2 regions of the Paenarthrobacter ilicis genome follow, and region 2 is predicted to be linked to the other one. Evidence: predicted binding sites of a transcription regulator. Region 2 holds the regulator's gene; the other holds the start of a gene.
The links. The regulator HrcA, encoded in region 2, represses chaperone genes, less so after heat shock. The targets are predictions, from matches to a motif close to TTNGCACTCGNNNNNNNCGAGTGCNAA.
Positions count from the first base shown of each region.

Region 1: a site for HrcA is predicted at 2,053-2,079, ahead of JOE60_RS12645 (FmdB family zinc ribbon protein). Genes of this name have one in related genera too.

Region 1 is NZ_JAFBCD010000001.1:2,768,472-2,772,258, reverse strand. Features, by position in the region: gene JOE60_RS12655 (DUF4011 domain-containing protein) at 1-912, shown strand, start outside; gene JOE60_RS12650 (RcpC/CpaB family pilus assembly protein) at 927-1,577, opposite strand; gene JOE60_RS12645 (FmdB family zinc ribbon protein) at 1,727-1,993, opposite strand; gene JOE60_RS12640 (5-formyltetrahydrofolate cyclo-ligase) at 2,147-2,752, opposite strand; gene galU (UTP--glucose-1-phosphate uridylyltransferase GalU) at 2,880-3,785, shown strand.
Region 2 is NZ_JAFBCD010000001.1:2,144,716-2,148,502, forward strand. Features, by position in the region: gene dnaJ (molecular chaperone DnaJ) at 1-805, opposite strand, end outside; gene hrcA (heat-inducible transcriptional repressor HrcA) at 855-1,862, opposite strand; gene JOE60_RS09765 (DUF3097 domain-containing protein) at 2,035-2,886, shown strand; gene JOE60_RS09770 (DUF4870 domain-containing protein) at 3,003-3,416, shown strand; gene hemW (radical SAM family heme chaperone HemW) at 3,446-3,787, opposite strand, start outside.

The DNA.
Region 1 (3,787 bases), 620 kb from region 2:
ACCCGGGCTCGGCGGTCCATGCACATTCTGACCTGCTTCCGTCCGGAAGACTTGGACCAGGACCGCCTGGCTCACGGCGCGCTGGACTTCTACGAACTCCTCGACAGGGAGCTTTCCGGAAACAGCAATCTTGGGACGCCCGCCTCCCGTGCAGTGGCCAGCGAGCAGGCTCTTGGCGAAGATCCCTTGGTGGCTGATTTGGGCGAGCGGCTCCGTGCCCGCGGCGCGCGGGTGTGGCATCTGTACGACGGGGCTCTGGACATCGCGGCGGCAGCCGACCCGGTGCACACCATAGGCAGGGAAGGCGCCGAGATTCCTACGCCCGTGGCCATTGAATCCGATGGCACCGAACGGTACCGGCGGATGAGTGTCCGGGAGCGCAGCCGTCTTCGGCCGCAGCTGCTGGAACGGATGGGCTGGCGCTACATGTCCCTGTGGACGATCGAGGTCTTCACGGATCCTTCCTCTTGTGCTGACCGGATAGGTACCTACCTGGGGCTGGAAAATCATGTTCCGCAGCTTTCCGCCACTCCTCAGCATGGCTTCCTGGACATCGATGTTGAACAATTGAATGCGGGAAAAGAACAGCCGACTTTTACGCCTAGTGCTCGACGGGCTGCTAAGAGCAGTGAAAACGACGCACCTTCGGCGCACCAAGCAACTGACGAAAAAGAAGCAATGATGAGCGAAAACGAAATCGATGCCGGTGAAACTGCCGGCGCTCCGTCCGGTGAGCTCCGGGAGGGCAGTGAACAGGCCGGCGAGGAGTCCGCAGCGCCCGCCGTCAAGCCTGCTACCGGCGGAATCCTGCCTACAAAAGCCGCGGAAGATGATCCCCACAGATGGGGAGACGAAGCCGGCTACGATCACGAAGAATGGCTGAAGGAGCAGAAGCCCCCACACTGGGGCTGACATTCCCGACTCCATCAGGGGTTGACCAGCACAAAGAAAAGCTTGCCTTGCGTTGACGCGCCGGCAAGCTTTTCTGCTTGCTCGGCGTCTGCCGCTACCACCATGAGACCGTCCATTTCGGTGGTGCCCAGCCACTCGCCGGGTTTTCCGCCCTGGGCCGAGGTCCAGAGCACCGGGACAGAGGCCGCGAGCACTTGGCTGCTGCGGGATTCATCGTAGGAGCCGGCTGCGGTGAGGACCACCGTTACCAGTTGACCGGGGGAGAGCAGCTGAATGGAAGCGGGATCCGCCATGCGGAGGGGCACTGCTGAACTTCCAAGCGGTGCTCCGGTCAACAGCCCGGGCCCCAGCAAGTCTGCCTCAGTGGGGATCTGCCCTCGGCCCAAGGGCGATGAGAGTTGCCGACCCTCAAGATCGCTGACTGCTTTGATGGCGCCGTTAAGCTCCAGCTGGGCAGGGAGCACGGTGTCGGTGAAATCCGAAGCCGTGAGGGTGGCGCCGCTGGGGAGGTCACGCGCTGCAGTGAGCACCGCCATGCGTACTCCCTGATCAGGGGTCAACTGTTGAACGGCAATCCCGGCGGCCAGGCACAGCAAGAGAGCCACGGCCAGCCGTCGGTTACGGGCCAGCCACCTCACGGGGTGGCGTCCCGGAGTCCGAAACATAGGGCGGGCAGCAGGAGGGCGGCGGCGGTTGGTAATTGGTGTTCGTGGCATGGCGCCACGTTATCCAGGCGTCAGTGCACGGCGACAGAACCAGGCTTGGCTATGTGGAAAACGGCCCGGGTGTGGAAATGGCGCGGTTTGGGAAGGTCCTAGCTGGCGGCCGGTGCCGAAGCAGCAGCGGGTGCAGGAGTCGAGGCTGCGGGAGCTGCAGGGGCAGCGGAAACAGTGCTGCCCTTGGCATCGCGCGAATCAGTGCGGTAGAAACCCGAGCCCTTGAAAACAACGCCAACGCTGTTGAACTTCTTACGAAGCGAACCCTGGCATTCTGGGCACTCCGTCAGGGAGCTGTCAGAAAAGGACTGGACGATATCAAAGGCGTGGTCACAGTCTTTGCAGGCGTATGCGTAAGTGGGCACTGAATTCCTCCTTCAGGACAAGGTTCAGGTCCTGAAAACTTCGCCGATGAGTCTTCGGGTTAGCAGTCGCAGGGCCTGAGTGCCAATTCTATCATCCGGCGTCCCCTCACCTTGAGGGCACCTCGCTGGGTCATAACGCCCCGGACCGTGTGCCTATTCCACGTCCCCCAAGGTCCTCAGCCCTGAGGGCGTCAATATCTCGCGCACCGGCCTGTCGAAGGGTTCGGCGGGAATCGAACCCGAAGGCAACACGTCGTCGTCGTACACCACGGCGATGGTCGGGGGACGTTGGCCGGAAGCGTCGAGACCTTCCAGCATCCGGTCGTAGTAGCCGCCACCTTGCCCGATCCGGTTCCCGTCCTGGTCCACCGCCGTCGCCGGCATGAAAATACCGGCAGCTGCGGCCACCGCAGCGCTGCTGTGCCGGTCACCCTCCGGTTCGTCAATGGGGGCATATGCGGACCGGACGAAGTGCGTGGCGGGAGTCCAGTAAACCCAACTCAGCTGACAGCCGGGTTCGCAGACCGGCAGGAGGACCTGGTGGCCCGCCTCGTGGAGCGCGTGGATCAGGGGCAAGGTGGGCGGTTCGACGCCGACTCCCACGTAGACGGCAAACGCAGCCTTCTCATCGGCTGAAATCCTCTCTGCCCATGACATTCCGTGCCCGGCGATCGCCTTTCCAGCCGCTGCCAACGCCTCCGGGGAAATGGTTTTGCGGTGCCTGCGGCGGAAGCTGCGGATGTCTTCTTTGCTTTCCATGCCTCTCCGATCCTCGAATCCGCCGGACGTCGGTGAACCTGTCTACGCTGACTTGCGTCAACCGAAAGTACTACCGGCACGGCGAGGGGTTTAGTCGTTGCTGTGTACCTTCCGTTACATTAGTCCCGTGACTCTCGATAACAATGCTGTCCGTAAGGCCGTCATCCCCGCAGCGGGTCTCGGTACCAGGTTCCTCCCTGCAACAAAGGCGATGCCGAAGGAAATGCTGCCCGTCGTTGACAAGCCGGCGATCCAGTACGTCGTCGAAGAAGCAGTCAAGGTTGGCTTGCACGATGTCCTGATGATCACGGGCCGCAGCAAGCGTGCCTTGGAAGACCACTTTGACAGGGTGCCGGCGCTTGAAGCCACGCTCGCCGAAAAGGGTGACACCGCCAAGCTTGAGGCCATTCAGTCTGCCACCAACCTGGGCGACATCCACTATGTCCGTCAGGGCGACGCCAACGGCCTTGGCCACGCGGTCCTTCGCGCAAAGCAGCACGTTGGACGGGAACCCTTTGCCGTTCTCCTGGGCGATGACCTGATCGATCCCAAGGATGACCTCCTCAGCGAGATGATTGCCGTCCAGCAGAAGACCGGCGGATCGGTTGTTGCACTCATCGAGGTTGAGCCCTCGAAGATCAGCGCGTATGGCTGCGCCGATGTTGAGGACGAAGGCGATGAGGGTTACGTCCGCATCAAGCAGTTGGTGGAGAAGCCTTCCCCTGAGGAAGCTCCCTCCAACCTTGCTGTCATTGGCCGCTACGTCCTGCACCCCGCTGTGTTCGATGTCCTGGAAAAGACCGGTCCTGGCCGCGGTGGAGAGATCCAATTGACCGATGCCCTCGAAGTTCTTGCTGCAGGTGAAGGCGAAGGATATGGCGTCTACGGCGTAGTCTTCCGCGGCCGCCGCTTCGACACCGGTGACAAGCTCAGCTACCTCAAGGCCTGCATCGAGCTTGCGTGCGAACGCGAGGATCTGGGCCCGGAACTGCGCGAGTGGCTGCCCAACTTCACCGCAGCGCTTCCCAAGTAACC
Region 2 (3,787 bases):
TCAGCGTGGCATGCAGATCGTCACCTTCACGCATGAACATGGAATCGTTGTTAACGCGGATCTCAACGTAAAGGTCGCCTGCAGGACCACCGGCAGGACCGGCTTCGCCCTGGCCTGACAACTGGATGCGCGTGCCGGTGGCAACGCCCGCGGGAACCTTGATGGTCAGTGAACGACGACTGCGGATGCGTCCCTGGCCGCTGCATTCGTTACAGGGGTCCTTGATCACAGTGCCGAAGCCTTCACAGGAACCACAAGGAGCGGTGGTCATGACCTGTCCCAGGATGGAACGCACGGCACGCTGGACCTGGCCGCTGCCACCGCAGATGTCACAGCGTTCGGGATGCGTTCCCGGGCGGCAGCAGCTGCCGTCACAGGTGGGGCACACCACGGCAGTGTCCACTTCGAGCTTCTTGTTGACGCCGAAGACGGCATCCTTGAGGTCGATGCGGACGCTGATCAGCGCATCCTGGCCGCGGCGTACCCGCGAGGCCGGTGCCCCCTGGCCACCGCCGCCGCCGAAGAAGGTGTCGAAAATGTCCTGGAATGCGAAGCCCTGACCTGCGTAGCCGCCTCCGAAACCATTCTCGGTTCCGTTTTCGTTGCCTGTGGCGTCGTACACCCGGCGTTTCTGGGGGTCCGACAATACCTCGTAGGCATGTGTGACGGCCTTGAATTGCTCGGCAACATCCTCGCCGGGATTGACATCCGGGTGGAGCTTGCGCGCCAACTTGCGGTACGCCTTTTTGATCTCTTCCCCGGTGGCTTCCGGCGAGACTCCCAAAACGTCATAGTGGCTGCTCAAAGTCGGTATCTCTTCCTTGTTGTACTGCGGATAATTTTCAGGCCGGGATCTAGCCGCCCAGAATGCGGGACAGGTAGCGGGCAACAGCGCGCACCGCGGCCATGGTGGTGGGATAGTCCATGCGGGTGGGACCCAGAATGCCTACCTTCGCACCGGATCCATAGCCCGTAGCCACTACCGAAGCCTCGGCCAACCCGTCGTACGGATTCTCCCGGCCAATGCTCACTGTCACGCCTCGAGGGTCATCGCCCATATCGGACAACAACCGAAGCATGACTACTTGTTCCTCAAGTGCTTCAAGAACCGGCCCAATGCTCAACGGGAAATCCACGTTGGACCTGGCCAGGTTGGCCGTTCCGGCCATCAAAATTCTTTCTTCCCGGCTGTTGTCGCTCAGTGACTGGAGGCCATTGGCCAGGGTTTGCGCCAAGCCTCGAAGCTCGGGTTTGCACAAGGCCACAACAGAGGGCAGAACCTGCGGCAAAAGGTCCAGCTGGGTTCCCGCGATGCTCCCGAGGAAACGCGACCTCAGCATCATCAGGGCTTCATTGGCCACTTCGCTGCCGGCGTCGATGACTTTCTGGCCAACGCTGCCGGTATCGGCGATCAGGACCAACAGGACTTGCCGAGGGGCCAGCAGTACGAATTCGACATGGCGGACCACGGCACGGCTGGCTTGCGGATACTGCACGACGGCGACTTGGTTGGTCAGTTGCGACAGCAGCCTGACGGTCCGCTCCAGTACGTCATCCAGGTCATCCGGGCCTTCCAGCAATGAGTGGATGGCGCGTCGTTCGGCGGCCGACAGTGGCTTCACTTGGGAAATGCGGTCCACGAAGAGGCGATAACCCTTGTCCGTGGGAATCCGACCGGCGCTGGTGTGGGGCGCGGCGATGAGGCCTTCCTCTTCCAGCACGGCCATGTCATTCCGGATGGTGGCGCTTGAAACACCAAGGTGGTGGCGCTCCACGAGGGCCTTGGATCCAACAGGCTCCCGGGAATGAACGTAGTCCTCAACAATGGCACGCAGTACTTCCAACTTGCGCGGCTCACTCATCGATCCACCTCCTGACAAACTGCCGTGGGCCATCCGGCCCATCGCTGCGGGACCGCGGCTGGATCCCAGGTCTTAGCACTCAACATGCCCAAGTGCTAACAGTCTATTATGGGCCACCCTCGTTGCTAGCATTGAAACCGCCCACATTCAGCCAGCAGAAAGAGGAAGCATTTTGGCTTTCAATGACTGGGGTCCCCGGGATCTGACCGCCCCTGCCAAGCAACAGCTTCCCGAAGTGCCGGTCCAGCGGGGGATGGTCCTGGAAGACGTCCAATCAGGCTGGGTGGGCGAAGTCACCCGGGTGGAGAAAACCGGGGGCATGCACATCGTCAGCCTGGAGGATCGCCGGGGCAAGTCCAAGTCATTCCAGCTGGGCTTCGGGTTCCTCCTGGAGGGCCAGGCCATCCGGCTGATGCCTCCCGCGCCGCGGACCGCCGCGTCCGCTACGACGCCGGGACGGACCGCCTCGGGGTCCGTCAGGGTCCACGGGCAGCGCGCCCAGGTGGCAAAGGCCAGCCGCGTCTGGGTGGAAGGCAAACACGATGCCGAGCTCGTGGAGAAGGTGTGGGGTGATGACCTTCGCGTGGAGGGCATCGTGGTGGAACCCCTGCACGGCGTGGATGACCTCAAGTCGGCCATCGCGGAATTCAACCCCGGCCCCAGCAGGCGCTTGGGAATCCTGGTGGACCACCTTGTCCCGGGTTCCAAGGAATCGCGAATCGCCGCAGATGCCATGACCTACCCCGGAGCGGCAGGCAACGTCCTCATTGTGGGCCACCCCTACGTGGATGTGTGGCAGGCCATCAAACCCAAGGTCCTGGGCATCGAGCAGTGGCCAACGGTTCCCCGCGGAGTCGACTGGAAGACCGGGATTTTGCGCGCCTTCGGGTGGCCACACGAGACCGCAGAGGACATCGGTCTGGGCTGGCAGCGGCTGCTTGGCGCGGTACGCAGCTATGCGGACCTGGAAGCATCACTGTTGGGGCGCGTTGAGGAAGTCATCGATTTCCTCACCGCCCCCTGACGCCCATTTCCAAGGTCCAACCGGCGAACCACCGGGGAGTGGTCCGGCGCTGTGCCCTTATGCCGGTATTCTGGGACAGCAATACAGCAGCATCTTTACAGCAAAAGGAAGACACCGTGGCAGAGAACGCTCCTGAAGAACCGGGCAGCGCCGCAGGGCGGCCCCAGTACCATGGCGCACCTGCCAACGCCCTGCCGCTGACTGCAAGCGAGGACCGGCAATGGGCAACCCTGGCCCACTTTGGCGGCATTCTCGGGTGCCTGCCGTCCCTGCTGATCTACTTGATTTTCCGGGACCGCGGCCCCTTCACTGCGCAGGAATCCAGGGAGGCATTGAACTTCACGCTGCCTCCGACCATCGCCGCCGTGCTTGCCAACCTCTTGGTCATGCTCCCGGTTGTGGGCAACATTTTCGCTGTGATTGCCACGGGAATTTGGGTTGCTCTGACGTGCTTCTCAGTATCCGCCGGTATCCGCGTCAACCACGGCCAGCCCCACCGCTACAAGCTGAATCTGCGCTGGATCAAGTAAGCAGCGAAATCCCCGTAGCGGTCTGACCGTCAGTCCGGGAGAACCCTGCGCACCACGGCATCGGCCAAAAGCCGGCCTTTCAGTGTCAAGACCAAACGTCCCTTGAAAGCCTGAACCGGATCAACCAGTTCATCGGCAATAAGCCCCGCTATTGCGCGCCGGCCATCAGCATCGAGGGATTCCACGGACAGTCCTGTCCCAAGCCTTGCTTCCAACATGATCCGCTCCACACCGCGGGTTTCATCATCGAGGGTTTCCCTGCCTGCCGCCGGGGATTGCCCCGCTGCCAGCCGGGAGGCATACGCCGTGGGGTGTTTGACGTTCCACCAACGCACACCGCCGACGTGTGAGTGGGCGCCCGGGCCAATTCC